DNA from 3 places in the Streptomyces thermocarboxydus genome. Region 3 is predicted to be linked to each of the others. Evidence: riboswitches for the same ligand, from Rfam matches in the RefSeq annotation. Region 3 holds a riboswitch; each other region holds the start of a gene.

Region 1 (10,500 bases), 1.2 Mb from region 3:
CAGCGGGAGCGCGGGCAGAAGTTCGGCGCGGTGCAGATCGTGGACATCCTGCTGGGCCGCCGCACCGCCAAGGTGATCCAGTTCGACCACGACCAGCTGTCCGTGTTCGGCATCGGCGAGGAGCTGAGCGAGGCTCAGTGGCGTGGCGTGATCCGCCAGTTGCTCGCCCAGGGGCTGCTCGCGGTCGAGGGCGACTACGGCACGCTGGTGCTCACCGAGGCCAGTGGGTCGGTGCTGCGGCGCGAGCGGGAGGTGCCGCTGCGCAAGGAGCCCGAGAAGCCGGCCACGTCCCGCGCGGGCGGCGGGGCGGGCCGCGACCGCAAGGCGAAGGCGGCGGCGGCCCAGCTGCCCGAGGCGCTCCAGCCCGCCTTCGAGGCGCTGCGCGCCTGGCGCGCCGAGACGGCCAAGGAGCAGGGCGTCCCGGCGTACGTGATCTTCCACGACGCCACGCTGCGGGAGATCGTCACGGTGTGGCCCACCTCGGTGGAGCAGCTCGGCGGGATCAGCGGCGTGGGCGAGAAGAAGCGGGCGACGTACGGGGAAGGGGTCGTGGAGGTGCTGGCGGGGCTGCCGGCCCCGGACGCGGCCGCTCCCGACGCGGCGGCCGAGGTCCCGGCGCCCCGCGCGGCTTCGGTCCCCGCTCCGGAGGCGCAGAACGCGTACGACTGGCCCGACGAGGAGCCCGACTGGACCTGAGGCCCGGCCCGGACCCCGCGGCCCCGACCGCCCCGGCCCCGACCGCCCCGGCCCGGACCTCGCGGCCCCGACCGCCCCGGCCGTCTCGCTACGGCAGCGCCGTCAGCCCCGGTGCGAACGTGATCAGCAGCGGGAGCAGCGGCACCAGTGACGCCGCCGCCGTCGTCAGGGCGCGGTGGCGACGGCCCAGCCGCGGCGGGGGCTCCAGGAGCCGGTCGACGCGCTCGCCGAGAAGCCGGTGGCTGGAGGAGCAGGACAGCACGCCCCGGTGCTGGTTCAGCTCGATCAGCGCCAGCGCGGTGGTCAGATGGCCGCAGCGCCGGGAGGCGGTGTCGTCGGCGGACAGCTCCACCAGACGGTGGGTCTGCTCGCAGAAGTGGGCGAACAGCGGGACCCGCGGGAAACCGGCCGCCAGCGCCGCCGACAGATGCAGCAGCCAGTCGTGGCGGGCCCGGGCGTGACCGCGCTCGTGCGTGAGGACCGCGTCGAGCTGGTGGTCCGTGAGCCGCTGCAGCGCGCCGGTCGTCACGATCAGCTGGGGCGGGCTGCCCGGCATCCACCAGGCGTCCGGGTACTCCTCCTCCAGCACCAGCAGCGGCCCCCGCCCCTCGGGAAGCCCCGCCGGGAGGTCGGGCGCGCGGTCCCGCAGGTCCGCGCGGGCACGGGTGCGACGGCGGCGGGCCTCGAGCAGCTCACGCCCGAGCATCGCCGTGGTCCAGGCGGCGCCGCAGGCCAGCAGCACGGTGAGGACGGCCGTCCAGGGCGAGGCGTGCGACAGGTCGTAGGCGGCGGTCACGGCGGGCGGCGCCGGCGCGAACAACTGGGCGCGGACGGTGCCGAAGACGGCGGCGGCGCCCAGCGCCAGCGCGGTCAGACAGCACAGCAGCACGGTGGCCACCAGGCACTGCCACACCCACAGGGCGACGACCGGTTCCCGTTCCGGCCACGACGCCCGGGTCAGCAGGCGGGGGACGGGCACGGCGGCGGTCACGGCGACCACACTCAGCAGGAGCAGGCAGTACGTCATGCCACGGGCTCCGGATCCTGTCGGAAGAAGCGGCTCGGGGGCGTGCGGTGGTGCGGTGCGCGGTGCGGAAGAAGAAACGCACCGCCCGACGCCAAGTATGACGGCGAAGGGCGGTGCGAGTCAGCGTGGTTGTGCGCCTCGGTAGGGCCGGAGGGGTCAGGGCGCGGGGACCACCCGTCCCGTCACCTCGCCGAGGCCCACCCGCGCCCCGTCGGGGCCCGGCGCCCAGGCGGACAGCGTCACCACGTCGCCGTCCTCCAGGAACGTCCGCTTGCCGTCGGGGAGTTCCAGCGGGTCGCGGCCGTTCCAGGTCAGCTCCAGCAGGGAGCCGCGCTCCCGCTCGGTGGGGCCGCTGACCGTGCCGGAGCCGTAGAGGTCGCCGGTGCGCAGGGAGGCGCCGTTCACCGTCATGTGGGCGAGCTGCTGGGCGGCCGTCCAGTACATGGTGGAGAAGGGGCACTCGGAGACGGTGTGGCCGTTGATCCTCACGGTGATGCGCAGGTCGTAGCCGCCGGGCTCCTCGCCGGAGTCGTCCAGGTACGGCAGCAGGTCGTGGGTGCGCCCGGGCGGGGCGACGCGGGCCTCGTCCAGGGCGTCCAGCGGGGTGACCCACGCCGACACCGAGGTGGCGAAGGACTTGCCGAGGAACGGGCCGAGGGGCACGTACTCCCAGGCCTGGATGTCGCGGGCGGACCAGTCGTTGAGCAGGAACAGGCCGAAGACGTGGTCGCGGTAGGCGCTCAGCGGCACGGGCCGGCCCTGCTCGGACGGGACGCCGACGACGAAGCCGACCTCGGCCTCGATGTCCAGCCGCACGGACGGGCCGAAGACCGGGGCGGCGTCGGCGGGCGCCTTGCGCTGCCCGGAGGGGCGCACCACGTCGGTGCCGGACACCACGACGGTGCCGGAGCGGCCGTGGTAACCGATCGGCAGGTGCTTCCAGTTGGGGGTGAGGGAGTCCTCGGCGTCGGGGCGGAAGATCCGCCCGACGTTCCGCGCGTGGTTCTCCGAGGCGTAGAAGTCGACGTAGTCCGCGACCTCGAACGGCAGATGGAGGGTCACCTCGGACAGCGGGTGGAAGAACGGCTCGACGGTCTCCCGGTGCGCCGGGACCGTCACCCACGCGGTGAGCGCGCGGCGCACGTCCGACCAGGCCGTACGGCCCGCCGCCAGCAGCGGGTTGAGGGTGGGGCGGGCGAGCAGGGAGGCGTAGGGGGAGCCCAGGGCGTGTGCCGCCGCGCCGGCGTCGAGGACGTGGTCGCCCAGCCGGACGCCCACGGTGCGCTCCGCCGAACCGGGGAGCGAGAAGACGCCGTACGGCAGGTTGTGCGGGCCGAAGGGGTCGCCCTCGGGGACATCGAAGGGGGGCATCGGGTGCTGCCTCGCTTTCGTGTGCGCGGGTGGGCCACGTGTCCGTGGCCGATCACACGTTACGGGGTCGCGTCCCGGCGGTCTCCTGTTACAGGGGACGACTTCCTGAGGCCGGGTCCGGTGGAGCGCTCGGTGTTCCGGTCACACGGGGAAACAGCTCCCATCCGGTCGTGATCCGGCGGCAGAGGACAGCAAAACGCACCCAATGCGAGGGCATACGGGCGCGGTGAATCGGACGGTCCTCTTGTCCGTATTCTCTGATCATGGCCGCACCCACCGATTGTTCTCTCATCGCCACCGACCTGGACGGGACGCTGCTGCGCGGTGACGACACCCTCTCCGACCGCTCCCTCGCCGCCCTCGCCCGGGCCGCGCGGGCCGGTGCCCGGCACCTCGTGGTGACGGGCCGGCCGGCCCCCAGAGTGCGGCCGCTGCTCGACGACCTCGGCTGCACGGGGCTCGCGGTGTGCGGACAGGGCGCGCAGGTCTACGACGCCGCCGCGGGACGGATGCTGTGGTCGGTCCGGCTGGACCGGGAGCTGGCGGAGACCGCGCTCGGCAAGATCGAGGCGGAGGTGGGGGAGGTGTACGCCGCGGTCGACCAGGACGGGGTCGACGGGCTGACGCTGATCGAGCAGGGCTACCGGATGCCGCACCCGACGCTGCCGTCGGTGCGGGTGGAGCGGCGCGACGACCTGTGGGCGAAGCCGATCAGCAAGGTGCTGCTGCGCCACCCGGCGCTGTCGGACGACGCTCTGGCCGCGGCGGCCCGCTCCGTGGTCGGCTCGCTGGCCACGGTCACCATGTCGGGGCCGGGCACGGTGGAGCTCCAGCCGTGCGGGGTCACCAAGGCGACGGGTCTGGCGCTGGCCGCCGAGCACCTGGGGCTGCGCCCCGAGGACACGGTCGCCTTCGGGGACATGCCGAACGACGTCCCCATGTTCCGGTGGGCGGGCCACGGCGTCGCCATGGCCAACGCGCACCCTGAGCTCAAGGCGGTGGCCGACGAGGTCACCCTGTCGAACGAGGACGACGGCGTGGCCGTCGTCCTCGAGCGACTGTTCGGGCAGCCGGCCGGTGTCGGCCGTCAGAGGTCGGCTCAGTACGCGCCGAAGACGTTGTCGATCGAGCCGTAGCGGTCGGCGGCGTAGTTGCAGGCCGCGGCGATGTTGGCGACCGGGTCGAACGGGTCGAAGGCGGTGCCGGGCACGTGGTACGCCTGGAAGGTCGGGTCGATGACCTGCAGCAGGCCCTTCGACGGGGTGCCCTTCACGGCGTTGGAGTCCCACAGGTTGATGGCGGCCGGGTTGCCGGACGACTCCCGCATGATGTTGCGGTGGATGGAGTCGTAGGAGCCGGGGATGCCGTTCTGCGCCATGATGTCCATCGCCTCGCGGATCCAGCCGTCGAGGTTGTCCGGGTACGCGGTCGTGGAGGCGGCGGTCGTGGCCTGGGTCGAGGGGGCCGCGGAGGCGCTGGTGGCGCCGAACAGCGGCAGCGCGACCACGGCGACGCCGGTGCCGGCGACGGCGAGGGTGCGGACGAGGCGGGACGAAGCGAAAGCGGGCATGTCTGGGTTCCTCTCCTACGCCTGCGAGGTGAGCTGTCGGGTTCGGGCGGGAGAGTGCCCGGCCGTGCCCCTGCGGGCATGGCTTCACCCCGAGCCGTCCCGGCGCGGTGTCCGGTACGGCGGCTTACCTGGGTCCCCCGCTCCTGCCGTGCGTGAGTTGGTCGTCGGGTGTGATGCGGGTGGCGGCAGGACTAGGCGTCCACCCGGCAGGCCCGGAACGTATGCGAGAGCAGATGTCGGGAACAAGTGCGCCGATCACGCAACACCCCGTTTGATCTTGAGATGGGCGGTTTCGGCCGTTTGATCCTTTGCGATCGCCAAGCGTCAACTCCGTTGCGTGGAGCGGGAGGACGGGCGTGTGCGAGGGTGTCCGGGTGACCGTCGCGCGCGTGACTCACTTCACGGGACGGCGACGGCGGGCGCAATGGTGACCAAGAGGAATTCGCCCACCAATGGCGGCAAATCAGACTCCGGGGTGCGGCAGGATGGTTCGCGGGTCACTGTGTCCGGGAAGTCGAGGTATGTCCGTTGTTATCAGCCGATCAAAAACACTCCGCTTCTGATCCCGTATCGCCCTGCTTGTGACCCCGGGCCCTGGCGGTGATCGAAACCCGACCGGATACGCTGACTCGAGTGGTGGCAGCGACCTATCGACAAACCGTGTAACCGCCAGCAGACACCAGCAGACAGGAGACCCCTCGTGACCGTCGTCGGGCCGTTCGGGCTGAGCGTGCGGGACCAGGCTCTGGAAGCCGATGTCCAGGCCGGATTGACGGCTGTCGAGGAAGGGCTGCTCGAGGCCACCAAGAGCGAGGTGCCGTTCATCACGGAGGCCGCCCAGCACCTGGTGCGGGCCGGCGGGAAGCGGTTCCGCCCGCTGCTCGTCATGCTCGCCGCCCGGTTCGGCGACCCCTACGCGCCCGGCATCGTGCCGTCGGCCGTCGTGGTGGAGCTCACCCACCTGGCCACGCTGTACCACGACGACGTGATGGACGAGGCCGAGGTGCGCCGCGGGGTCGCGAGCGCGAACGCCCGCTGGGGCAACTCGGTCGCCGTGCTCACCGGTGACTTCCTCTTCGCCCGCGCCTCGCACATCCTGGCCGACCTCGGCCCGGAGGCCGTGCGGGTGCAGGCCGAGGCGTTCGAGCGGCTGGTCACCGGCCAGATCCTGGAGACCGCGGGCCCGCAGGACGGCCGCGACCCGGTCGACCACTACCTGGACGTGCTCGGGGGCAAGACCGGCTCCCTCGTCGCCGTCTCGTGCCGCTTCGGCGCGATGATGTCCGGCGCCGACGAGACCGTCGTCGACGTCCTCACCCAGTACGGCGAGCGGCTCGGCGTCGCCTTCCAGCTCGCCGACGACGTCCTCGACATCGCCTCCGACTCCCACGAGTCCGGCAAGACCCCCGGCACCGACCTGCGCGAGGGCATCGCCACCCTGCCCGTGCTGCGGCTGCGCGAGCGGGCCGCCCGGCTCGGCCTCGCCGAGGACCTCGCCCTGTGCGAGCTGCTCGACTCCGACCTCACCGACGACACCCGGCACGCCGAGGCGCTGCGCCTGCTGCGCGCCCACCCCGCACTCGGCCAGGCCCGCCGGGACACCGTGCGCTACGCCGAGGAGGCGCGCTCCGCGCTCGCCCCGCTGCCCGACGGCCCCGCCAAGTCGGCGCTGGTCGAGCTGTGCGACGCGGTGGTGCACCGGGCGGGCTGACCGGCTCCGGCCGCCCGTTCCGGTCGTCCTCCCCTGCCGTCCCCCGGCTGCCGTCCGGCCGTCCCCCGGCTGCCGCCCTGCCGTCCCCCGTACGCCTCCGGTACCCGGGTGACCCCTACGGGGCGGGTGAGGCGCCGTCGTCCCGTGTCATACCGCAGCAGTACGCGGAGTTGAGCCCGCGGTCTGACGATTCCGTCCCCCCGGTTTGGTCAGATGGACCACGACGGAGAACACCACTTCTCACCGGTTCGGGTGAGAATGGCGGCCCGGGCCGAACGGGTGCGAGAACACGGGACGGAAGCCGCCGCCGACCACGGAGGGCACACATGGCACCGAACGAGACCGACGACAGGACGACCGCGGGGGAGGCCGAGGAGCCGCGCGCCGGGCGCCGCAAGGCCGCGCGGTACGTGGTTCCCGTGACGGTGCTGGGCGTGGCGGCCGCGACGATCGGACTCGTCCCGGCGCTCGCCGACTCCGGCGACCCGGACCTGCCCGACATCACCGCCGCGCAGCTCGTCGAGAAGATCGCGCAGTCGGACGTGGAGCGCCTGTCCGGCACCGTGAAGATCACCACCGACCTGGGTCTGCCGAACCTCGGCGGGCTGGAGAGCGGCCTGCTGTCCGGCGCGGCGGGCGGCGAGGGCGGTTCCTCCGCCGACCCGTCCGGCCGGCTCACCGAGCTGGCGTCCGGCACGCACACCCTGCGCGTCGCCGCCGACGGCCCCGACCGCCAGAAGCTGTCCCTGCTGGAGAACGCCGCCGAGTACAGCCTCATCCACAATGGCAAGGACGTCTGGGGCTACGACAGCGCGTCCAACGAGGTCTACCACGCCACCGTCGACGAGGCGGACGCGAAGGAGCGGAGCCGGCAGCAGCCCCCGGCCACCCCGAAGGACTTCGCGGAGGAGGCGCTCAAGGCGGTCGACGACACCACGTCCGTGAAGGTCGACGGCACCGCCCAGGTGGCCGGCCGTGACGCCTACCGGCTGGTGGTCGAGCCCAAGCAGTCCGGATCCACCGTCGGCGCAGTCAGCATCGCCGTGGACAGCGAGACGGGCATGCCGCTGAAGTTCACGCTCACCCCGTCGAGCGGCGGCTCGGCCGTCGTGGACGTCGGCTTCACCAAGGTGAGCTTCGACCGCCCGGACGCTTCCACGTTCGACTTCACCCCGCCCAAGGGCGCCAAGGTCACCGAGGACACCGAACGGGGCCGCGGCCACGGCGACTTCGGCACGAAGCCGGAGCGCGGCCCGAAGTCCGAGGAGGACCTCGCCAAGGGCCTCGACGGACTGCGGATGCTCGGCGAGGGCTGGAACACCGTCGCCGCGTTCGACACCGGCGCCGGCGCCGGTCTGCCCACCGAGGAGGAGATCGGCGGCGACCTCGGCGGCTTCCTCGGCTCGCTCGGCGACCAGGTCAAGGGCGACTTCGGCAAGGGCACGGTGTTCAGCACCCGCCTGGTCAACGCCCTCGTCACGGAGGACGGCAAGGTCTACGTGGGTACGGTCACCAAGGACGCGCTGGTGAAGGCGGCCGAGGCGGGGAAGTAACTCCCCGAACCCACCGAGCCGCGAGGGGAACGGGGGAGCCGATGGACGGGACGTCCGCCACGGGGCAGACAGGCGGGACGTCCGCCACGGAGGTGACGCGCGGGACGTCCGCCACGGGGCAGACACGCGACGGACGGTCCGAGGGTGACGCGGTCGTCGTCACCCGGGGACTGACCAAGCGTTACCGCGGCGGACAGCTCGCCGTGGACGGCCTGCACCTGACCGTCCCGGCGGGCAGCGTCTTCGGCTTCCTCGGCCCCAACGGCTCCGGCAAGACCACCACCATCCGCATGCTGATGGGCCTGATCGAGCCGACCTCCGGGACGGCGCACGTACTGGGGCGCCCCATGCCTCGCTCCGCGCGCGCCGTCCTGCCGCACGTCGGCGCCCTCATCGAGGGCCCCGCCCTCTACGGCTTCCTCTCCGGCCGCGACAACCTCCTCCGGTACGACGCCGCGGACCCCACCGCCGACCCCCGTACCCGCACGGCCCGTGTCACCGCCGCCCTGGACCGGGTGGGTCTCACGGCCGCGTCCGGCAAGAAGGCGCGGGCGTACTCCCTCGGCATGAAGCAGCGCCTCGGTCTCGCCGCCGCCCTGCTGCGGCCCCGTCGGCTGCTGGTGCTGGACGAGCCGACCAACGGCCTCGACCCGCAGGGCATGCGGGAGATCCGCGCGCTCGTGCGCGAGCTCGCCACCGACGGCACGACCGTGTTCCTCTCCTCCCACCTCCTCGACGAGATCGAGCAGGTCTGCACCCACGTCGCCGTGATGGCGCGCGGCCGGCTGATCACCCAGGGGCCGGTCGCCGAGCTGGCCGCGGGCGCCCGGGGCCGCCTGGTGGTCACCACGCCCGACCCGGCGGACGCGGCCCGGGTGCTGAAGGAGCAGGGGCTCGCCGACGTCGTCGCGGACGGCGACCGGGTGAGCGCCGAGCCGCCCGCACGGGACCTCGCCGAGGTGAACGCGGCCCTGGTCACGGCCGGCGTGCGGGTACGCGGCTTCGCGGTCGAACGGGCGTCCCTGGAAGACGCGTTCGTGGCGCTGACGGGGGAGGGGTTCGATGTCGCGGGCTGAGACGGTGAGCGCGCCGGTCGCCGAAGCATCCGTACGGCCGTGTCCGCTGTGGACCCTCGGCCTCTTCCACGACGAACTGCGCACCACCTTCCGCCGCTGGCGCACGCTCGCCCTGCTGGGCGTGCTGGCCGCCGTGCCGGTGCTGGTCGGGATCGCCGTACGGATCGAGACCGGCGACGGCTCGGCCGGGGGCGGCGGGGGACCCGCGTTCGTCTCGCAGATCACCAGCAACGGCCTGTTCCTGGTCTTCACCGCGCTCGCCGCGCCCCTGCCGTTCTTCCTGCCCATGGCGGTCGGCGTGGTCGCGGGCGACGCCGTGGCCGGCGAGGCGGGCGCCGGCACCCTGCGCTACCTGCTGGTCGCCCCCGCGGGCCGCACCCGCCTGCTGCTCACCAAGTACGCGACGGTCATGGTGTTCTGCCTGGCCGCCACGCTGGTGGTGGCCGTCTCCGCGCTGGCGGCGGGCGCGCTGCTGTTCCCGCTGGGCGACCTGACCACCATCTCGGGCACCCGCATCACCTTCGGCGAGGGCCTGGTCCGCGCCCTGCTGATCGCCCTGGTCGTCGCCGCGTCCCTGCTCGGGGTGGCGGCGCTCGGCCTGTTCGTCTCGACCCTGACCAACAGCGGCATCGCGGCGATGGCCACCACGGTCGGGCTGCTCATCACGGTCCAGATCCTCGACCAGATCCCCCAACTGCACGCGCTGCACCCGTACCTGTTCTCCCACTACTGGCTGTCGTTCGCGGACCTCATGCGCGAGCCGGTCTACTGGGACGACCTGACGAAGAACCTGGGCCTCCAGGCCCTGTACGCGGCGGTCTTCGGCTCGGCGGCGTGGGCCAGGTTCACGACGAAGGACGTCACGGCGTAGACACCCAGGGGCGCGGGGAACTGCGCGACCAGGCCCCCACCGAGCCGCAGGCGAAGGTACCGCCGTACGCCGCACCCTCACGAAGCGGGCGCCGCAGGCGGCCGGAGGGCGTTGACGGCCCCGCGCCGTTCCGCCTCCTCCGCCACCGCGAGCAGCAGTTCCTCCCGGCCGCGAGCGGCGACGGCCTGCAGCCCCGCCGGGCACCCGTCGGCGCCGACACCGGCCGGCACGCTCGACGCCGGGTGGCCGCTCAGGTTGAACGCCCAGGTGAGCGCGGTGGAATAAGTGTCACCGGGGCCGTCGTGGCCGTGTGGTGCGGTGGGCGCCGTAGGGGTGAGCAGCAGGTCGACCCCACCGAAGAGGGCGTGGAGACGGGTGTCGTTGGCGGCTCGGACGCGGTGGGCGTCGGAGGGGTCCGCACCCGGGGTACGCAGGGCGAGCCAGGCCGGACCGGGGTCAAGGAGGAACCACGCGACCGATGGCCGCACAAGGCGCACCACCCCCGCCGAGACGAGCCGGTCGACCGCGTCCCGCGCGAGAGCGACAGGCTCCGGGTCGGGGGAGGCGTACCCCAGGTCGGGCGACCAGACCGCCGTGAGAGGGAAGCGAGGCGGTTCCGGGCGCG
Region 2 (10,500 bases), 1.0 Mb from region 3:
GGCGTTGGCGGCGGACAGGATCGTCTGCGTGGAGCGGTAGTTCTGCTCCAGCAGGATCGTCGTCGCGTCCGGGTAGTCCTCCTCGAACTGGAGGATGTTGCGGATGGTCGCGCCGCGGAACGCGTAGATGGACTGGTCGGCGTCGCCCACCACGCACAGCTCGGCGGGCGGCACCTCGGCCTCCGGCGGGACGTCGACGTGGGGCTCGGAGGCGCCCCCGACCAGCTCGCGCACCAGGGCGTACTGGGCGTGGTTGGTGTCCTGGTACTCGTCGACCAGGACGTGCCGGAAGCGGCGGCGGTAGTGCTCGGCGACGTCGGGGAAGGCGCGGAGCAGGTTGACCGTCGTCATGATCAGGTCGTCGAAGTCCAGCGCGTTAGCCTCGCGCAGGCGGGACTGGTAGAGCGCGTAGGCCTGGGCGAGGGTCTTCTCGAAGCCGTCGGTCGCCTGGGCGGCGAAGTCCTCCTCGTCGATCAGCTCGTTCTTCAGGTTGCTGATCTTGGCGCTGAAGGACTTCGGCGGGAAGCGCTTCGGGTCGAGGTCCAGGTCGCGGCAGACCAGGGCCATCAGACGCTTGGAGTCGGCGGCGTCGTAGATCGAGAAGGACGACGTGAAGCCGAGCCTCTTGGACTCGCGGCGCAGGATGCGGACGCACGCGCTGTGGAACGTCATCACCCACATCGCGTTCGCCCGGGGGCCGACGAGCTGCTCGACGCGCTCCTTCATCTCGCCCGCGGCCTTGTTGGTGAAGGTGATCGCGAGGATCTGGCCCGGGTGGACGCCCCGCTCGGCGAGCAGGTAGGCGATGCGGTGGGTGAGCACACGGGTCTTGCCGGACCCGGCTCCGGCGACGATGAGCAGCGGGGAGCCGGAGTGCACGACCGCGGCGCGCTGGTTGTCGTTCAGCCCCTCGAGCAGCGCGGCGGAGTCGATCACCGGGCGCGGGGCGCCGTCCCGGTAGTAGGAGTCCCGCTCCGGGGGCACGTCGAACTTCCCGCCGAACAGGTCGTCCGGCAGGGGCTCCGGGGCGTGCTCGTCCTCGGGCGGCGGCGGGGGGTCGTCCGCCGGGCCGCGCTGGGCCTGGAGGTCCGCCAGGAAGCTGTCGTCAAAGAGGCTGCTCATCGCTCTCCGAGTCTAGGGCGCTCCACCGACAACCCGGGCCCGCCCCGGAAACATCCCCGGCCCCTCCCCGGGGCGCCGCGGCGGGCACCCTCCACGGTCAGCGCCTCACCGTGCGTGACATCCACAAGAAGGTCACGAAAATGTATCGGGCATATCACCCATCAACCTTCACAAGGGCCACACCAGTTGGCTACCGTGCCGTCCGGGCCGCTCGTCCCCCGCCGGCGAACCTCGCCGGGCCGCGCGGCCCCCGCCGAGTCCGTCACTGTCCGCCAGGGCAGCCGGAGCCGGGGACCCACCGAGACTTGGGGTGAATCGGCCCACTCTTCGGAGAGGCCGTAGGGCAACCCTTCCACCCGCCCGAACCCGACAGCTAACCCGGTAGGCGGAGCACCGGAAGGAGTCGCCTCCCTTGGCGTCGCACCGCAAGTCGCGCACCCCCGGCACGCGCGTGGCAGGCATACGCACCCCGGCCCTCGCCACGGCCGCGCTCACCTCTGTGGCCTTGCTCTCCCAGACGGCCAACGCCTCTCCCGGCGAGGACCGGCCGAGCCTGGAGGAGGTGGAGAAGAAGGTCGGCGACCTCTACCGCCAGGCCGAGTCGGCGACCGAGAAGTACAACGCGGCCAAGGAGAAGACCACCAAGCAGCGCAAGCGCGTCGACACCCTCCTCGACGACGTGGCGCAGCGCACGCAGAAGCTGAACGAGGCGCGCGCCGAGCTGGGCTCCTACGCGGCCGCCCAGTACCGCACCGGCGCCGGCCTGCCCGACACCGCGACGTTCCTGCTCGCGGAGACCCCGCAGGACATCTTCGACCAGCGTCAGGTGCTGGACCGGATGACCGGCCGCCAGAAGGCGGCGGTCGACGACTACGTCACCCAGCAGACCGAGACGATGAAGAAGCGGCAGGAGGCCACCGAGAGCCTCCGAACGCTCACCGAGACGCAGGGCGACCTGAAGACGGCCAAGGCCACCGTCCAGAAGAAGCTCGCCGACGCGCGTGAACTGCTGTCGAAGCTGACCGCCGAGGAGAAGGCGCGGCTCGCCGCGATCGAGAAGCGCAAGCAGGAGGAGGCCGCCCGCAAGGCCGCGGAGCTGGCCCGGCAGCAGGCGGAGCAGGAGCAGGCCCGCGAGGAGGCCGCGCAGCAGGACGGTGGCGCCTCGGAGGGCTCCGGGTCCGGCTCCACCGGCTCGACCGAGACCCCGCCCGCCGACTCGTCGTACGGCATCAAGGCCGAGAAGGCCCTCGCCTTCGCCCGCGCGCAGATCGGCAAGCCGTACGTCTGGGGCGCGACCGGCCCCGGCTCCTACGACTGCTCTGGGCTGACCCAGGCCGCCTGGAAGGCCGCCGGCGTCTCCCTGCCGCGCACCACCTATGACCAGGTGAACGCCGGCACCACCGTCCCGGTGTCCCAGGCGCAGCCCGGCGACCTGGTCTTCTTCTACGACGACGTCACCCACGTGGGCATCTACATCGGCAACGGCATGATGATCCACGCCCCGAAGCCGGGCGCGTACGTCCGCGAGGAGTCGATCTACTACGACGGCGACTCCGCGATCCACAGCGTCGTCCGGCCGGCCTGACGGCACGGGCGCAGAGGGCGCAGAGGACGCAGAGGGCGCACATACGAAAACCGCCGACCGGGCCGGAGAGGCTCGGTCGGCGGTTCCGTGTCGAGGGCAGGCCCCGGCGTTCCGGGGTCGCGGCTCAGGTCCAGAGCACCGCGATGAAGATGTTCGCCACGGTCAGCAGGCCGACCAGGCCGAAGACGCCCTTGTCCACCTTCTCCTCGTCCCGCTTCACGTAGACCAGGCCGAGGATCACGACCAGCAGCGCCAGCTTCACGCCGATCTTGATGTTGTCCACGGAGTAGTCCTGCGCCTGGTTGAGGCCCACGAGGATCACGCCCGTGACCAGCATCGTCAGCGCGCCGTGCAGCATCGCCGGGACGAAGCGGGCGGTGCCCGCGCCCATCGCCTTCATCTGGGTGAGGAAGCCGCCGAGCAGCGACGCGATGCCGATGATGTGCAGACCGACGAAGAGGTGGATGAGTACGTCCATGAGGCCGGAGCCTAACCAGGGGCGTCCCATAGCATTCCGCCGCCCTCGGCCTTCCCGCCTTCACCACATCGGTCATCACTCTGAGTGAGAACGAAGCGCCATGCACGACCCAACGGTCACTTACGGTCACCCGGCGGTCCGTGGGCAACACTTCCGCACAACCCGCATCCCGCGCCGCGCGGCCCGGCCTAGCGTCCTGCCCCAGGTGACCGGCTCCGCATCGCCGCTCGGGCCAGGAGCGGCGGCCGGACACCACCGCCGAGGAAAGGGTCCGGCGGCGGACGGCTCCCCTGTCACCCCGCCGCCGGACCACCGGACGGACGTCCGGCCCCGACGGACGCCAGTGGGAAGGACGGCACCGAGGGTGGCAGCGCACCGCAGGTCACGGCAGCGTCCGGTGGGCGGCACCACGGCCCGTGCGGCCGTCACCGTCGTCCTCGCGGGAGCGGCCACCGCGGCCGGCTTCGACGGAGCGGGGCACGCGGCGCCCCGGCCGACGCCCTCCGGCGCCGACGTGGACCGTCTGTACCGCGAGGCCGAGGTCGCCACCGAGAAGTACAACGGCGTCAAGGAGAAGGCGGATTCGGCACGGCGGCGGCTGCGCGACCTCCAGGACGAGACGGCCCGCGCCCAGGCACGGCTCAACAAGGCCCGGGAGGCCCTGGGGACCGTAGCGGCGGCGCAGTACCGCTCCGGCGGCCTCGACCCCGCCCTGCGGCTGATGCTGTCCGACGACCCCGACGCCTACCTCGACGGCGCGGCCCTCGCCGAACGCGCGGGCAGCCGCCACCACGCCGAGCTGGGCCGGGTCCGCGCCCAGCTCCGCGAGATCGAGAAGCTGCGCGGCGCGGCCCGCGTCGAGGTGAGGACGCTCACCGCCCGCCGGGACGAACTCGGGCGCCACCGGCGGACGATCACCGAGAAGCTGTCCGCCGCCCGCGAGGCGCTGTCCCGGATGTCACCGGAGGAGCGCGCCCGGATCACCGGCGACTCCCTCCGCGCCGCCCGCTCGGCCGGCGGTACGGCCCGGGACGCCGCCCTGGCGCAGGCGCCGAACGCGCGCGCCGCGCAGGCCGTCGCCTACGCCCGCCAGAAGCTCGGCAGCCCTTATGTGTGGGGCGCGACCGGCCCGGACGCCTTCGACTGCTCGGGCCTCGTGCTGGCCGCGTACCGCTCCGCGGGCGTCTCCCTGCCGCGCACCACGTACGCGCAGATCGACGCCGGCCGTCGCGTCTCCCCCTCCGAACTCCTCCCCGGGGACCTGGTGTTCTTCTACTCCGGCATCAGCCACGTCGGCCTGTACATCGGCAACGGGCAGATGATCCACGCCCCGAACCCCTCGGCCCCGGTCCGCGTGGCCCCCGTCGACCAGATGCCGTTCGCGGGGGCGACACGCGTCGTGTGACCGAGCTCGGCCGGGCGGCTCAGACCAAGCGGCGGGCCGTCGCCCAGCGGGTCAGCTCGTGCCGGTTGGACAGCTGCAGCTTGCGCAGCACCGCGGAGACGTGCGACTCCACCGTCTTCACCGAGATGAACAGCAGCTTGGCGATCTCCTTGTAGGCATAGCCCCGGGCGATCAGCCGCAGCACCTCCCGCTCGCGCTGGGTGAGACGGTCGAGGTCCTCGTCCACCGGCGGGGCGTCCGTCGACGCGAAGGCGTCCAGCACGAACCCGGCCAGCCGCGGCGAGAACACCGCGTCGTTCTCCTGCACCCGGAAGATCGAGTCGACCAGGTCGGCGCCCGTGATCGTCTTGGTGACGTAGCCGCGCGCACCGGCCCGGATGACGCCGATGACGTCCTCCGCCGCGTCCGACACGGACAGCGCGAGAAAACGCACCGGCCGCTCCGGATCCCCCATCAACGACGTGCAGCGCCGCAGCACTTCGATGCCGCCGCCCCCGGGCAGGTGCACGTCGAGCAGGACCACCTCGGGCCGCGTCGCCGTGATGACCGTGACCGCCTGGTCGACGTCGGCGGCCTCGCCGACCACCTCGACACCGGTCTGCTCGGTCTGTCCGATCTCCGCCTGGACCCCCGTACGGAACATCCGGTGGTCGTCGACGAGGACCACGCGCACATGGCGCCGCCCGGCCCCGCCGGCCGGCTCCGCGGTCCCGTCCGCCGGCGCCGCCTCCGCCGCTGCGTTCGCCTCGGTCGGCTCGCTCATGACGTCTTCTCCGCCCTCTCCATCTCCAGCTCGACCTCGGTTCCCCCGTCCGGCACCGCGCGCAGCCGCGCCGTGCCGCCGTTGCGTTCCATACGGCCGATGATCGATTCTCTGACGCCCATACGGTCGGCGGGTATCGAGTCGAGGTCGAACCCGGGACCGCGGTCCCGGACGGACACGAACACCGTCCTCCCCTCGACCTCCGCGTAGACCTGGACCGCGCCTCCCTCGCCACCGTACTTGGCGGCGTTGACCATCGCTTCCCTCGCGGCCTGCATCTGCGCGGCGATCCTCTCGTCGAGGGGGCAGTCGCCCACGACGACGACCTCCAGGGGGACGCCGTGCTTGTCCTCGACCTCGGCGGCGTTGCGCTTGACCGCCTCCGCGAGGGTGGCGGGCTCCTCGTCCTCGTCCTTGCCGTTCCCCTCCGGCTTGTGGAGCCAGGCGCGCAGGTCGCGCTCCTGGGCGCGGGCCAGGCGGCGCACCTCGCCGGGGTTGTCCGCGTTGCGCTGGATCAGCGTGAGCGTGTGCAGCACGGAGTCGTGGACATGGGCGGCGACCTCGGCGCGCTCCTGGGCGCGGATGCGCATCAGGCGCTCCTCGGAGAGGTCCTGCGTCATACGAACGAGGTATGGACCCGCGAGCAGGGCGACGCCGACGAGGACCGCCAGGGCGGCCTGCAGCACCGCGCCCAGGTGACTGCCGGAGCCGCGCAGGACGAAGATGCCGGAGGCGCCCGCCGTCACCAGCAGCACACCCGCCACCGCCCGCAGCAGCGTGACCGTCCGCCTGCGGCGGCCGACCTCCATCCAGCGGGCCCGGCGTGCGTTGTCCGCCTGCCGCCACACCAGGGCCACGCCCGCGCCGACCAGGACGGTCGGCCAGAGGTACGCCCGGGCGCCGTTGGTGAGGTCCACGCTGCCCACGAAGATCATGGCCACCACGACCATGAGGAGCAGGGCGACGATCTGTCCCTTGTCCGGTTTCCGCGTGACGAGTCTGCGGCGGCCGTCCGGGGTGGTCTCGGCGGTGACCGGCGAGGGCGGTTTCTGCGCGTCGACGCCGCCCACCCCGAGCGGCACGAAGAACCAGAACGCGGCGTACAGCAGGGCCCCGAGACCGTCGGCCATGAACAGGGCGACGAACGCGAGGCGCACCCAGATCACGGGCAGGCCGAGATGTCCGGCGAGCCCCCGTGCCACTCCCCCGAGCCAGCGTCCGTCACTGCTGCGGTAGAGCTTGCGCGGCGGCCGCGGCTCGGCGAGGGGCGCTGCTGCGGCTTCCGACATGCCAACGATGGTCACACGCCGAGCAGTCCGGGGCATCAGGGTCCGCCCCGGAGACTCCCCTGATCCCGGTCTCGGGGTCGGCCCCCCGACATCGGGATCAGGGGCGGATATCAGGGTCCGGCCAGGGTCGTCCCGACTGCCGTCGGCGCGGCTCGGCCGTCACCATGGACCCATGACGGATCAGCAGCACGCCGCGTCGGGTCCGGGACCGCGTCCCGGACCCGGACCGGGCGCGCCCGCCGCGGGCCCCTCCCGTGCGAGCGCGGGGAAGGAGGGGACGGCCGGCGCTCCGGCGGGGCTCGTCGACCCCGGCCGGCACTTCCGGCGGGACCGGCGGCACCAGATGTTCGGCGGGGTCTGCGCCGGTCTCGGCCGGCAGTACGACATGGACCCGGTGATCTTCCGGATCACGCTCGCCGTGCTGTCCGCGACCGGCGGCATCGGCCTCATCTTCTACGGCTTCGCCTGGCTGTTCGTCCCGTACGACGACGAGGACGAGAACCAGGTCCGCCGGCTGCTCACCGGCCGGGTCGACGGCCACACGCTCGCGGCGGTGCTGTTCGCCCTGGTCGGCTGCGGTGTCTTTCTGTCGATGCTGAGCAACGACGGGGTGCTGAGCTTCGCCGTCATACTGTCCCTGCTGCTCGCGGGCGCCGCCTACTGGTCGCGGCGGCGCGGCACGCCGAGCCCGGACCCGATCGCCGCGCAGGCCGCCGCCGACGCCCCGCCGGAGCCACAGGCACCGCCGGTTCCGGCCGCGTACCCGTCGTGGTGGCGCGAGCCCATCGTCAAGGACGGCACGTATGTCGGGGGCACGGGGTATCTGTGGGGCCCCGAGGACGCGCGGGACCTGGACATCGCCACCGCGGCCGGCGTCGCCGTCCGCCCCGGGAGCGGCGGCGGGGCGAAGGACGTGTGGCGCCCGCAGCAGGCGCGCCCGCCCCGGCCGAGAGGACCCCGCGGGATCGGCGGCTGGGTCTTCCTGTTCGCGCTTGCCGCGGCCGGTCTGGGCACGGGGCTCACGTGGGAGACGCACCCTCTCGGCATCAGCCTGCAGACGGGCCTGGCGTGCGCGCTCGGCGTGATCGGTCTGGGGATCGCCGTCAGTGCCTTCCTGGGCCGCACGGGCGCCGGGTCGATCGTCCTCGCGATCCTCACGGCGGGCCTGCTCGCCGGGTCGACCGCCGTGCCCCACGACATCGGCACGGACTGGACCCGCACGGGCTGGCGGCCGGCCTCGGTCGCGCAGATACGCCCGATGTACGACCTGGGCGCGGGCGAGGGCGAGCTGGACCTGTCGGCGGTCCGGGTCCCCGCGGGGGACACGGTCTCCACCGAGGTCGAGGTGGGGCTGGGCCGCATCCATGTGATCGTCCCCCGGGACGCGACCGTGCGGCTGCGTGTCGAGGTGGGGCTGGGTGACATCCAGGTGCCGGGCGACGGACGGAAGGACGTGGACGTGGCACCGGGCAAGTACAAGGAGATGACCCTGCAGCCGCCCCCGGGGGCGGAGAAGGCGGGCACGCTGCGGCTCGACCTCAGGGTCGGCGCGGGCCAGGCGGAGGTGAGCCGTGCTGCGTCATGAGTTCCAGCCCGGCCGGCTGGTCGCCGGCACCGCCCTGCTCGCGGCCGCGGTGATCTACGGGGGAGACGCGGGAGGGGCCTGGGAGACCCCGTGGTTCGTGGTGATCCCGCTCGTCGTGGGCGGCCTCTGCCTGGCCGGCGCGGTGGGCGTCGTGACCGGCCAGGTGCGCCGCCGCCGGGTCCGCCCGGCCCCGGAAGGGGCGGACGCCGCCGGCCATGCGCGGAATCCGGGGGGTTAGTGACCTGAGTCAGAGATTCGCCGCCTACTGCCGACGAATCTCTGACTCAGGTCACTAGAAGGTTCCGCGTCGGCGCCGTGCGCGGAGGGCGGCGTCGACGGACAGCAGCGGGGCCCCGGCGAGGATCAGCGGGGTCCAGGCCATGAGGTACGGAAGGTCGTTGCCGTAGTAGTACGGATCGGCCGCCCAGCTCACGGTCAGCCACAGGCTGAGCGAGATCAGCGCCCCGCCGAGGGCGGCGATCCGGGTGAGCAGCCCGAGCAGGGTGCCGATGCCGACGGCCAGCTCGCCGAAGGCGATGGCGTAGCCGAAGCCGACGGGGCTCTTCAGCGCCATGTCGACCAGCGCGGGGATGGCGGAGGAGTCACGCACGGCACGCATCATGTCGCCGATCGACCCGGCCCCGGAGTCCTTGAGGAAGGCGCTGTCGGTGAGCTTGTCCAGGCCGGCGTAGACGAAGGTGACGCCGAGGAAGATCCGCAGCGGCAGCAGGGCGTAGCGGGCGGCCCTGTCCCGCAGCCCGCCGTCGCCGTCGGGACGTGGGGTGTAACTGTCTGCGCGCATGCCGTGCGTCATGTCGCCGCCGCCTCTCGACTCCGGGCCCACCTGGACAGACCGAACGTACGGCAATCGGCGCCGGATGCACCCCGACGACAGCGTTTTCTCAGGGAAGCGACAGCGACCCGCCAGTACGTCCGCTCGTGAGGTCACTCCGTGACGTCGATGGTGTACCGGTTGGTCTCCACCCCGGCCGCGGTGACGACCTGCACGTCGACCCGGCCGGGCTCCACGTCCGCGGGGACCGGCACGGTCAGCAGGTCGTCGGTCGGGTTGTCGAAGCCGCCCACCACCGGCACCAGCGGCACATGGACGTTCACCGGGCCGACCCGCACCACCATGCGCGCCAGCCGGTCCGCGCCCTGCGCCCCGGCCGGGACGAACCCGGTGCCGCGGATCTCGATGTCGTCGCCGGTGCGGATGGGCGCGTCCAGGTCGCCGGCCTCCCGGGCCCGCACCACGGAGAGGATCACCGGGCGCCCGCCCTCGGCGTACTTGCCCGCGAGGTAGGTGCCCGCCGACACCAGCACCACCACGGCGAGGCCCCAGGGCAGGTCGGGCAGCTGGTCCGGGCGGCGGGCCAGCCGTACGGCGGCGAAGGCGAGGGCGACGGCGTTGATGACGACGTACTGGATGTCGGCGAAGCTGCCGCGTCCGGAGTCGTCGGTGAGCAGGTCGGCCGCCCTGGGCCGGTGGGCGCGCACCTTCTGCAGCCGCTGCCCCTGCACCCGCAGCCCGACCACCCGGCGCACCAGCACGGCGATCCCGCAGACGACGGCGAGGACGGTCACCACACCGGCGCCGCGGGCGAGTTCCAGGCCCTCGATCAGCGCGTCCCGCTCCCGGGGGTCGGAGGCGGCCGCGAGCCGCCCCACCAGCACGAGCACGGCGAACGCGACGAGCAGCACCCAGGAGCCGGCCACGGCGCGGGACGTGGAGAGCCGGTTGTCCTCGCCGATGACCGGGGCGAGCGCGCCGCCCCGCGCCCGGTGGAACCAGGACGCCCCGCTGAGCGCACCCGCCACCAGGACCGCGGCCAGCAGCCCGGCGGTGCGCGCGGAGGTCCAGCCCGCGCCGATCGCGGTGAGCGCCTGCACGAGCAGCAGCGCGAGGACCCCGGCCCAGACGACGACCGCCGTCCGCTGCCACAGGCGGGCCAGCCAGGCGGCGCCCTCGGCCCGGCCGCGTTCGGCCACCGCCTCGGCGGCCTGGGCGAGTTCCTCGGAGACCCACTGCCGGGAAGCGGAGGCGGAGTGGGCCACGGCGGCCGGGAGACCCTGGCCGGTGGCGTACTCGTCCCGCTTCACCAGGAACGCGGCGACCGCGCGCCGATGTCCCTCACGCGCCCCGTGCGGACAGTCCCCGCAGGTGCAGCCGCCCTCGTGGGCAGCCGGGTCCGCTCCGCCCTGCCTAGCCTCCTGCACCGCCACGCCCGAAGCCGCCTTCCCGCACTACCCGACACCACTCGACATACCGC
Region 3 (10,500 bases):
AGGACGAGCACGGTCACGTGCCGCCGCACCTCGTTCTGGTCGAACGTCGTCTCCTGGTGGACCAGGTACGACCGCACGGGCTCGCCGCCCACGGCGGCCTCCACCGCCTCGGCCACGAGGGCCGGGTAGTAGCCGCTGCGCTCGATCGCCGCCCGCAGCCCCTGGGACGTCGTACTGGTCTTGGCCATGTGGCCCATCCTACGGGTGGCCACCGACTGCGAGGCACCGCTCGCCCCGGGTCAGTACGCGGGGAGGGTCCGGGGGCCGTGGTCGTCGCGGGCGGGCGGCGGCGCCAGGCGTACGGAGGCGCCGAGGACGCTGACGCCGTACGGGGCGACGACGACCGGCTCCAGGGTGACCGCGACCACCTCGGGATGGTCGTGGACCAGGCGCGACACCCGCAGCATCAGCTCCTCGAGCGCGGGGGTGTCGACGGGCGCCGAGCCGCGCCAGCCGAACAGCAGCGGCGCCGTGCGGATCGAGCGGACCAGCGAGGTGGCGTCCCGGTCGGTCACCGGGATCAGGCGGTGCGCCATGTCGCCGAGCAGCTGGGAGGCGGCCCCGGCGAGCCCGAAGGACAGCACTGCGCCGGCCGCCGGGTCGATGACGGCGCGGACCACGGTGTCCACCCCGCGCGGGGCCATCCGCTGCACCACGGGACGCAGCTCCTCGGGGCCGCCGAACAGCTCGGTGAGCTCGGCGTACGCCCGGCGCAGCTGGTCCTCGTCGGCGAGGTCGAGGCGGACGCCGCCGAGGTCGGCGCGGTGCCTGAGGTGCGGGGCGGTCGCCTTGAGGGCGACCGGATAGCCGAGGGTGCGGGCGGCCTCGGCGGCGGCGTCGGGGGTGGGCGCGGGCAGGGCGCGGTGGACGTGGACGCCGTAGGCGGCGAGCAGTTCGCAGGTGGCCTCGGTGGTGAGGGTGAGGCCCTGGCCGCGGGCGAGCAGCCCGTCGATGAGGGCGGCGGCGCCCCGCTCGTCGATGTCCTCGTACTCCGGCACCTTGCCGGGGTCGGCCGCGTCCCGCCTCCACTGCCCGTACGCCACGGCCTGCGCGAGCGCCCGTACGGCACGCTCGGCGGCGGGGTAGGCGGGAATGGGGTGGGCGCCCTCGGGGGGTGGTGCGGGTGCGCCCTTGGCGTCCGCCCCCGTGCGGGGTGCCGCGCGCTCCCCCGCCGGTGTGCCGCCCGCCGTGGGGACCGGGCCGGAGGCGGCGCCCGGCTGGGGCGCTGTGCTCGTCGCGGCGGACAGGGCCTCGGCGAGGCCGCCCAGTTCGACGTGGACCACGAGGACCGGCTTGGTGGGCTGCTCGGCGGCGGCCGAGCGCAGCGCCTCCGCCAGGGCCGCGTCGCCCACCGAGCCCTCCCCCACCGAGGGGATGGCGGTGACGACGACCGCGTCGGAGGAGTCGTCGGCCAGGGCGCGGGAGAGCGCCGCGTGGAAGTCGGCCGCGGAGGCGGCGGTGGTGAGGTCCTGCGGGGGGTGCGGGCGCAGCCCTTCGGCGAGGCAGGCGTCGTAGGTGAGCAGGCCCAGGGACTCGGAGTTGCCGAGGATGGCCACCCGGGGTCCGGCGGGGAGGGGCTGGCGGGCGAGCAGCAGGCCGGCGTCGACCAGTTCGGTGATGGTGTCCACGCGGATCACCCCGGCCTGGCGCAGCAGGGCGGAGACCGTGGCGTGCGGCAGCTGGGTGGCGCGGACGGCGTGCCCGCGCGGTCCGGCTCCGTGGCGCGCGCCCTGCACCACGACCAGCGGCTTGGCGGCGGCGGTGCGGCGGGCGAGGCGGGTGAACTTGCGGGGGTTGCCGATGGACTCCAGGTACATCAGGGCGACGTCGGTGTCGGCGTCCTCGTACCAGTACTGCAGGACGTCGTTGCCGGAGACGTCGGCGCGGTTGCCGGAGGAGACGAACGTGGACAGGCCGGTGACGCCGGTGACGCCGCCGCCGCGCCGGTGCAGCCGGGACAGCAGCGCGACGCCGATGGCGCCGGACTGGGCGAACAGGCCGATGCGTCCGGCGCGGGGCATGTCGGGGGCGAGCGAGGCGTTCAGCCGCACCTCGGGCGAGGTGTTGATGACGCCGAAGGAGTTCGGTCCGATGATCCGCATGCCGTAGCTGCGGGCCTGCCGGACCAGGGCGCGCTGGCGCTCCCTGCCCTCGGGGCCGGACTCGGCGTAGCCGGCGGAGACCACGACGAGGCCCTGGACCTCGTGCTCGCCGCACTCGGCGACCACCTCGGGGACCCGTTCGGCGGGCACCGCGACGACCGCGAGGTCCACGGGTCCGTCGATGTCGCGCACGGAGCGGAAGGCGGGAACGCCGTCGAGCTCCTTCTCCCCCTCCGGCAGCGCCCCGTTGACGGCGTAGAGGCGGCCGGTGAAGCCGGCGTCGCGGATGTTGCCGAGGATGCTGCGTCCGACGCCGCCGGGCGCGCGGCCGGTGCCGATGACGGCGACCGCGCCGGGGGCGAGGAGCCGCTGCACCGAGCGGGCCTCCGCGCGCTGCTCGCGCGCGTACTGCACGGCCAGGGAGCGGTCGGTGGGTTCGAGGTCGAACTCCAGGCGCACCACGCCGTCCTCGAAGCTGCGCTTCTGGGTGTACCCGGCGTCGGTGAACACCTTGATCATCTTGGTGTTGGCGGGCAGCACCTCGGCGGCGAACCGGCGGATGCCCCGCTCCCGGGCGACCGCGGCGATGTGCTCCAGGAGGGCGGAGGCGACGCCCCGGCCCTGGTGGGCGTCCTGCACCAGGAACGCGACCTCGGCCTCGTCGGCCTCCTCGCCGGTCGCGGGCCGCCCGCCCGCGCCGATGCGGTCGTAGCGCACGGTGCCGATGAAGTCGTCGCCGACGGTCGCCGCGAGCCCGACGCGGTCCACGAAGTCGTGGTGGGTGAAGCGGTGCACGTCCTTGGCCGACAGCCGCGGGTAGGGCGCGAAGAAGCGGTAGTACTTCGACTCGTCGGACACCTGCTCGTAGAAGCTGACCAGCCGCTCCGCGTCGTCCGCGGTGATGGGACGGATGCGCGCGGTGCCGCCGTCGCGCAGCACCACGTCGGCCTCCCAGTGGGCGGGGTACTCGTGGCGGTCCGACGAGGTCTGCATGGGCCCCAGAGTACGGCTCGCGTCCGACGGCGGCGCGAGGCAGTCTGTGGTGACGACCGCCGGGCCGAGGCCGCGGCCCGGGGGTCGTCGGGCCGTCCCGGACGCCGCTCCGGGCACGCGCCACGATATGGAAGACTGGTCTAGACAACCCTGAACAGCGAAGGGCAGCAACACATGGCTGAGCGCCGCGTCAACGTCGGCTGGGCCGAGGGTCTCCACGCCCGCCCCGCCTCCATCTTCGTCCGAGCCGCCACGGCCGCAGGCGTCCCGGTGACGATCGCCAAGGCCGGGGGCACCCCCGTCAACGCGGCCTCGATGCTGGCCGTCCTGGGCCTGGGCGCGCAGGGCGGTGAGGAGATCGTCCTCGCCTCCGACGCCGAGGGCGCGGACGCCGCCCTGGACCGTCTGGCGAAACTGGTCGCCGAGGGTCTCGAGGAACTCCCCGAGACCGTCTGACCACGAATTCCGCACGCGAGTGCCGTGCGACACGGAAAGGCCCGCCCGGACCACCGGGCGGGCCTTTCTCATTCCCATTTCCGGGCAGCAGAAAAAGCCCCCGCGATTTCCGCCCTCTTTGTATACGGGACTCGTGTTAATGGCGCAGGCCCGTCATGTTTACGGGATGTTGCGAGTTCCTCACACGGTCCGTGCGGACGGCGCGTTCGGCTCCGGAGCCGAACCGCAGCCGGTGTCCGGCGTTCGCCTGCTCGGTGTGCAGGGCCGTGAGGGTCCGGGCGCGCTCGCCGTCGCCGCGTGCCACGGCGTCCACGATGGCGCCGTGCTCCGCCCAGTACGCGACCGGGTCGGGCGGCCCGTCCACCGCGTACATCCAGGCGATCTTGTGCCTGAGCTGGGTCAGCATCGACGTCAGCGCCGGGCTGCCGGAGGCCTGGGCGAGCGTCTCGTGGAACCAGCCGCCCAGCGAGCGCAGGTCGTCGCTGTTGCCCTGACGTGCGCGTTCCTGCCCCAGCCTGACCAGGCCGCGCAGCACCCTGAGATGGGCGTCGGTGCGCCGCTGGGCCGCCCGGGAGGCGCCGAGCGGCTCCAGGAGCTGGCGCATCTCCAGGAGGTCGGCGGCCTCCTGCTCGGTGGGCTCCGCGACGCACGCGCCCGCGTGTCGCCGGGTCACCACGAACCCCTCGGCCTCCAGGGTGCGCAGCGCCTCGCGGACGGGGACCCGGGAGACCCCGTAGCGGCGGGCGAGCAGTTCCTCGGTGAGCCGGCCCCCGCGCTCGTAGACACCGGCGACGATGTCGTCCCGGATCGCCGTGCACACCGAGTGCGCGGGAATACGCATGACCGACCTCCGGCTTAATCCCCGTGAAACGTCGACGATTGACGTCCGTTCGTGACTCTATTGCAACCGGAGACAATTTCCGACGGCGGACCGGAATCCATACATAATTTTTGGACAGGCGGCGCATGGGCGGACGGGTTCGAAAACGGCGAAAGCCCCGGCTCGCGGGAGCCGGGGCTTGAGGGCGGGTCGGTTACGCCGCGGGGAGGGCGCGACGACGCCTCAGATGTTCACGCCGTGCGACCGGAGGTAGGCGACCGGGTCGAGGTCGGAGCCGTACTCGGGGGACATGCGCGCCTCGAAGTGCAGGTGGGCGCCAGTGACGTTGCCGGTGGCGCCGGACAGGCCGATCTGCTCACCGGCGGCGACCTCCTGGCCCACCGACACCCCGATCGACGACAGGTGCCCGTACTGGGTGTACGTGCCGTCGTGCATCTTGATGACGACCTGGTTGCCGTACGCGCCGCCCCAGCCGGCCTCGACGACCGTGCCGACGCCGACGGAGTGGACGGGCGTGCCGCTCGCGGCGTGGAAGTCGATCCCGGTGTGGCTGCCGGACGACCAGATGGCGCCGCCGCTCTGGTAGCCGGTCGACACGTAGGAGCCGGGGATCGGGGAGACGAAGGTGTTGAGGCGCTTGCGCTCCGCCTCACGCGCGGCGCGCTCCTTCTCGGCGCGGGCCTTCTCCGCCTCCTCGACGGCGCGCTCGCGGGCCGCCTCCTCGGCGGCCTTGCGCGCGGCCTCCTGGGCCGCCACGCGGGCGGCCTCGTGCTGGGCTGCGGCCTGGGCGTCGATGCGGTCGGCGACCACGTCGCCGAGGGTCACGACAGGGGTGAGGCCGGTCTGGGCGGCGGCCGGTTCGGCGGCGAGCGCGGGGGCCGCGAAGGAGCCGACGACGCCGGTGCCCGCGAGGGCCGCGACGCCCGCGGCGCGGGCGGTGCCGCGCTGGACGCGGCTGGGACGACGGTGCTTCCCGGTGGCGCGGGTGAACGCCATGTACAAGCTGGTCCTTTCCTTCCCTCTCGCCTACCGGGTTAGCTGACGGGTTCGGAGCAGGAAGGTCTCCTACGGACACCCTCGCGACACGCGCGGGCGTCCGATTCACCCCAGGGACTACGTGTGGGTCCCCGGCTCCCCTGGCTCGCGCCGTACGGGGACTCGGCGATGACTGTCCGGTGCCGCGGATGCGGCGCACTGCCCGACGAACAGCCCGCACGAAGCTAAGCGGGACATCTCGCAATCCCCAAACGAATCCATGGTTTTGTAGCGCATCCCACAGGGCAGACAGGCAACCTCCGCCCCAATTCGGGCATAAGGGAGCCCCGGTGACGTTCCCGCCGCCGGGGCTCCCGCGCGCGTGCGTTCCGCCGCGCCTACTCGGCCGTGACGACCGTGACTTCGCCGATCCCGAGCGCCTCCACGGGCTCCTTGATCTGCGCCGCGTCACCGACGAGCACGGTCACCAGACGGTCCACCGGGAAGGCGTTCACGACGGCCGCCGTGGCCTCCACCGTGCCGGTCGCGGCCAACTGCCGGTACAGGTCGGCCTGGTAGTGGTCCGGCAGGTGCTGCTCGACCTGGTCGGCCAGGGTGCCCGCGACGGCCGCGGCCGTCTCGTACTTGAGCGGCGCCACGCCCACCAGGTTCTGCACGGCGACTTCCCGCTCGTCGTCCGTGAGGCCCTCGGCGGCCAGCGTGCGCAGCACGGTCCACAGGTCGTCCAGTGCCGGGCCCGTGTTGGGGGTGTCGACCGAGCCGCTAATGGCCAGCAGCGACGCGCCCGTGCCGTCGGGGGCCGAGCGCAGCACCTGGCCGAACGCCCGTACGCCGTAGGTGTATCCCTTCTCCTCGCGCAGGACGCGGTCCAGGCGCGAGGTGAGGGTGCCGCCGAGGCAGTACGTGCCGAGCACCTGCGCGGGCCACACGCGGTCGTGCCGGTCCGGGCCGGTACGGCCGATCAGCAGCTGCGTCTGCACGGCGCCGGGGCGGTCCACGATGACCACGCGGCCGGTGTCGTCCGCGACGACCGGCGGGACGGGCCGCGGCTGCGCCTGGGAGCCCGTCCAGGCGCCCAGGGTGTCGGCGAGCAGCGCGTCCAGGTCGACGCCGGTGAGGTCGCCGACCACCACGGCGGTCGCCGTGGCCGGGCGGACGTGCTTCTCGTAGAAGCCGCGCACGGCCGCGGAGTCGATGCGCTCGACGGTCTCCTCGGTGCCCTGGCGCGGGCGCGACATGCGCGCGCTCGCCGGGAACAGCTCCCTGGAGAGCTCCTTCGCGGCGCGGCGGGACGGGTTCGCCAGCTCGTGCGGGATCTCGTCGAGGCGGTTGCGGACCAGGCGTTCGATCTCGCTGTCGGCGAAGGCGGGCGCGCGCAGGGCGTCGGCGACCAGGCCGAGCCCCTTGGCGAGCCGCGAGGCCGGCACTTCCAGGCTGAGGCGGACGCCGGGGTGGTCGGCGTGCGCGTCGAGGGTGGCGCCGCAGCGCTCCAGCTCGGCGGCGAACTCCTCGGCGGAGTGCTTGTCGGTGCCCTCGGAGAAGGCCCGCGCCATGATCGTGGCGACGCCGTCCAGGCCCTCCGGCTCCGCGTCCAGAGGCGCGTCGAGGATCACCTCGACGGCGACGACCTGCTGGCCCGGGCGGTGGCAGCGCAGCACGGTCAGGCCGTTGTCGAGGGAGCCGCGCTCGGGGGCCGGGAAGGCCCAGGGCTTGGCCTCGCCCGCCTGCGGCCGGGGGTGGAACTCCATCGTGGCGAGCTCGGTCACTTCGACGTCTCCTCGTTCTCGTCGGCGGCGGCCGCGGCGGCTTCGGTGGCTTCGGCGGCTGCGTCACCAGCCGCCGGGGCGACGGGCTCGTAGACGAGCACCGCGCGGTTGTCGGGCCGCAGGCGCGCCTTGGCGACCTCCTGGACCTCCTCGGCCGTCACCTCCAGGACCCGGCTCACGGCGGTCAGGGCGAGCTGCGGGTCGCCGAACAGCACGGCGTAGCGGCACAGTTCGTCGGCGCGCCCGGCGACCGTGCCGAGCCGGTCGAGCCACTCGCGCTCCAGCTGGGCCTGGGCGCGCTCCATCTCCTCGGCACTGGGGCCCTCCTCGGCGAACCGGGCGAGCTCCTCGTCGATGGCGGCCTCGATCACCGGCACCTCGACATCGCCGGACGTCTTCACGTCCAGCCAGCCCAGGGACGGCGCCCCGGCCAGCCGCAGCAGGCCGAACCCGGCCGCGACGGCCGTACGGTCGCGCCGCACCAGGCGGTTGTAGATCCGCGAGGACTCGCCGCCGCCGAGGACGGTGAGCGCCAGGTCGGCCGCGTCGCACGCGCGCGTGCCGTCCTCCGGGAGCCGGTAGGCGGCCATCAGCGCCCGCGCCGGGACCTCCTCCTCGACGACCTCGCGCAGCTCCTCGCCGATCACGTCGGGCAGCGAGCCGTCGCGCGGGGCGGGCTTGCCGTCGTGCGAGGGGATGGAGCCGAAGTACTTCTCGATCCAGGCGAGCGTCTGCTCGGGGTCGATGTCGCCGACCACGGACAGCACCGCGTTGTTCGGCGCGTAGTACGTACGGAAGAACTGGCGGGCGTCCTCCAGGGTCGCCGCGTCCAGGTCGGCCATCGACCCGATCGGGGTGTGGTGGTACGGGTGGCCCTCCGGGTAGGCGAGGGCGGTCAGCTTCTCGAAGGCGGTGCCGTAGGGAACGTTGTCGTAGCGCTGACGGCGCTCGTTCTTCACGACGTCCCGCTGGTTCTCCATGGACTCCTCGTCCAGGGCGGTCAGCAGGGAGCCCATGCGGTCGGCCTCCAGCCAGAGGGCGAGCTCCAGCTGGTGGGCGGGCATGGTCTCGAAGTAGTTGGTCCGCTCGAAGCTGGTGGTGCCGTTGAGCGAGCCGCCGGCGCCCTGCACCAGTTCGAAGTGGCCGTTGCCCTTCACCTGGGCGGACCCCTGGAACATCAGGTGCTCGAAAAGGTGAGCCAGGCCCGTACGGCCCTTGACCTCGTGCCGTGAGCCCACGTCGTACCAGAGGCACACCGCCGCGACCGGGGTCAGGTGGTCCTCGGAGAGCACCACGCGCAGGCCGTTGGCCAGGCGGTGTTCGGTCGCTGTCAGGCCTCCGGAGCCTGCCTGGGCTGTGGCCGTGTGACCCATGGGCATGTACGTCCCTTCGATCGCGGAGGCGGTCGTCGTCGACACCGCCGTTTCTGCCGGTCCTGCCACTGTATGCAAGCGTGCGGACGGCCGGTGGAGTTCCCGGACCGGGCGGCTACGCCGAGAGCGAGAACCTGGTGGGGCGGGTGGTGCGGGGGTGACGGAAGCGCACGGCGCGTGACGGGGGGTGTGCGCCGGGTCGCCTCTGGGGTGCGCCGTCGTGCGCCTGAGGGGTGCGGGCGGGTGGGGTGCGCCGGGGCGGGGGGGCGGTGCGCGGAGGGGACGGTGGCGCCCTCGGGCGGGGAGCGGGTCACGCTCATGCGGGGCCGCGTCGGTCACGGGGCCGCGCGGAGGCGGGGGCGCGGTCTGCGGCGGCCCCGCCAAGACCCGGACGCCGCCCGCAGGGCGACCCCGCGAAGTGCGCGGCGACGGAGCCGCGTAGCCTGCTCGCGCCGCCGTACCCGCGCCGAACCGGGCGGCAGGACCCGGGTCCTGGTCCCGCCCTGTCAGTGCGAAGGTCCACAATGGTCCGCGTCAGATCCCGTCCCACGCTTCAGCAAGGAGCCGGCAGCGATGGCCCGCCGCAGCACGAAGACCCCGCCGCCCGACGACCCGTACGAGGAGAAGATCCTCGACATCGACGTCGTCGACGAGATGCAGGGCTCCTTCCTCGAGTACGCGTACTCGGTCATCTACTCCCGCGCCCTGCCCGACGCGCGTGACGGTCTCAAGCCGGTGCACCGCCGCATCGTCTACCAGATGAACGAGATGGGCCTGCGCCCCGAGCGCGGGTACGTCAAGTGCGCGCGCGTGGTGGGCGAGGTGATGGGAAAGCTGCACCCGCACGGCGACGCGTCGATCTACGACGCCCTGGTCCGCATGGCGCAGCCGTTCTCCATGCGCCTGCCCCTGGTGGACGGCCACGGCAACTTCGGCTCGCTGGGCAACGACGACCCGCCGGCCGCCATGCGGTACACCGAGTGCCGCATGGCCGAGGCCACGAGTCTGATGACCGAGTCCATCGACGAGGACACGGTCGACTTCGCGCCCAACTACGACGGCCAGGAGCAGGAACCGGTCGCCCTGCCCGCCGCGTTCCCCAACCTCCTGGTGAACGGCGCCTCGGGCATCGCCGTCGGCATGGCCACCAACATGCCGCCGCACAACCTGCGTGAGGTCGTCGCCGCCGCGCGGCACCTGATCCGGCACCCCAACGCCGACCTCGACGCCCTGATGAAGCACGTCCCGGGCCCCGACCTGCCCACGGGCGGCCGCATCGTCGGCCTCAACGGCATCCGGGACGCCTACGAGACCGGGCGCGGCACGTTCAAGATCCGCGCGACGGTGACCGTCGAGGACGTCACCGCGCGCCGCAAGGGCCTGGTCGTCACGGAGCTGCCGTTCACGGTCGGCCCGGAGAAGGTGATCGCCAAGATCAAGGACCTGGTGGGCTCCAAGAAGCTCCAGGGCATCGCGGACGTCAAGGACCTCACCGACCGCGAGCACGGCCTGCGCCTGGTCATCGAGATCAAGAACGGCTTCGTGCCGGAGGCCGTGCTGGAGCAGCTGTACAAGCTGACGCCGATGGAGGAGTCCTTCGGCATCAACAACGTGGCGCTGGTCGACGGCCAGCCGCTCACGCTCGGCCTCAAGGAGCTGCTCGAGGTCTACCTCGACCACCGCTTCACCGTGGTGCGCCGCCGCTCGGAGTTCCGGCGCGGCAAGAAGCGCGACCGGCTGCACCTGGTCGAGGGCCTGCTCACGGCCCTGCTCGACATCGACGAGGTCATCCGCCTGATCCGCTCCAGCGAGAACTCGGCGCAGGCCAAGCAGCGGCTCATCGAGCACTTCTCGCTGAGCGACATCCAGACGCAGTACATCCTGGACACCCCGCTGCGCCGCCTCACCAAGTACGACCGGATCGAGCTGGAGGCCGAGAAGGACCGGCTGAACGCGGAGATCGAGGAGCTGAC

The links. Region 3 has a riboswitch for cyclic di-AMP ahead of AY578_RS24880 (M23 family metallopeptidase). Riboswitches for the same ligand answer to the same signal wherever they lie in the genome.
Region 1: linked by a shared signal. The riboswitch ahead of AY578_RS19280 (transglycosylase SLT domain-containing protein) and the one ahead of AY578_RS24880 (M23 family metallopeptidase) in region 3 are both predicted to bind cyclic di-AMP.
Region 2: linked by a shared signal. The riboswitch ahead of AY578_RS20220 (C40 family peptidase) and the one ahead of AY578_RS24880 (M23 family metallopeptidase) in region 3 are both predicted to bind cyclic di-AMP.

Annotation. Positions count from the first base shown of each region.
Region 1 is NZ_CP058273.1:4,167,060-4,177,559, forward strand. It holds gene recQ (DNA helicase RecQ) at 1-696, shown strand, start outside; gene AY578_RS19265 (M56 family metallopeptidase) at 785-1,723, opposite strand; gene fahA (fumarylacetoacetase) at 1,880-3,094, opposite strand; gene AY578_RS19275 (HAD family hydrolase) at 3,358-4,230, shown strand; gene AY578_RS19280 (transglycosylase SLT domain-containing protein) at 4,194-4,664, opposite strand; cyclic di-AMP (ydaO/yuaA leader) riboswitch at 4,668-4,796, opposite strand; gene AY578_RS19285 (polyprenyl synthetase family protein) at 5,365-6,375, shown strand; gene AY578_RS19290 (LolA family protein) at 6,702-7,928, shown strand; gene AY578_RS19295 (ABC transporter ATP-binding protein) at 7,970-9,004, shown strand; gene AY578_RS19300 (ABC transporter permease) at 8,991-9,875, shown strand; gene AY578_RS19305 (amidase family protein) at 9,953-10,500, opposite strand, start outside.
Region 2 is NZ_CP058273.1:4,352,768-4,363,267, reverse strand. It holds gene pcrA (DNA helicase PcrA) at 1-1,122, opposite strand, end outside; cyclic di-AMP (ydaO/yuaA leader) riboswitch at 1,374-1,510, shown strand; gene AY578_RS20220 (C40 family peptidase) at 1,535-2,707, shown strand; gene AY578_RS20215 (hypothetical protein) at 2,832-3,185, opposite strand; gene AY578_RS20210 (C40 family peptidase) at 3,550-4,590, shown strand; gene AY578_RS20205 (LuxR C-terminal-related transcriptional regulator) at 4,610-5,353, opposite strand; gene AY578_RS20200 (ATP-binding protein) at 5,350-6,642, opposite strand; gene AY578_RS20195 (PspC domain-containing protein) at 6,815-8,227, shown strand; gene AY578_RS20190 (hypothetical protein) at 8,214-8,465, shown strand; gene AY578_RS20185 (DoxX family protein) at 8,520-9,041, opposite strand; gene AY578_RS20180 (hypothetical protein) at 9,173-10,453, opposite strand.
Region 3 is NZ_CP058273.1:5,386,508-5,397,007, reverse strand. It holds gene AY578_RS24900 (DUF5998 family protein) at 1-188, opposite strand, end outside; gene AY578_RS24895 (bifunctional acetate--CoA ligase family protein/GNAT family N-acetyltransferase) at 240-3,095, opposite strand; gene AY578_RS24890 (HPr family phosphocarrier protein) at 3,270-3,551, shown strand; gene AY578_RS24885 (GntR family transcriptional regulator) at 3,688-4,392, opposite strand; gene AY578_RS24880 (M23 family metallopeptidase) at 4,615-5,388, opposite strand; cyclic di-AMP (ydaO/yuaA leader) riboswitch at 5,401-5,566, opposite strand; gene AY578_RS24875 (M16 family metallopeptidase) at 5,766-7,154, opposite strand; gene AY578_RS24870 (M16 family metallopeptidase) at 7,151-8,533, opposite strand; gene AY578_RS24865 (DNA gyrase/topoisomerase IV subunit A) at 9,101-10,500, shown strand, end outside.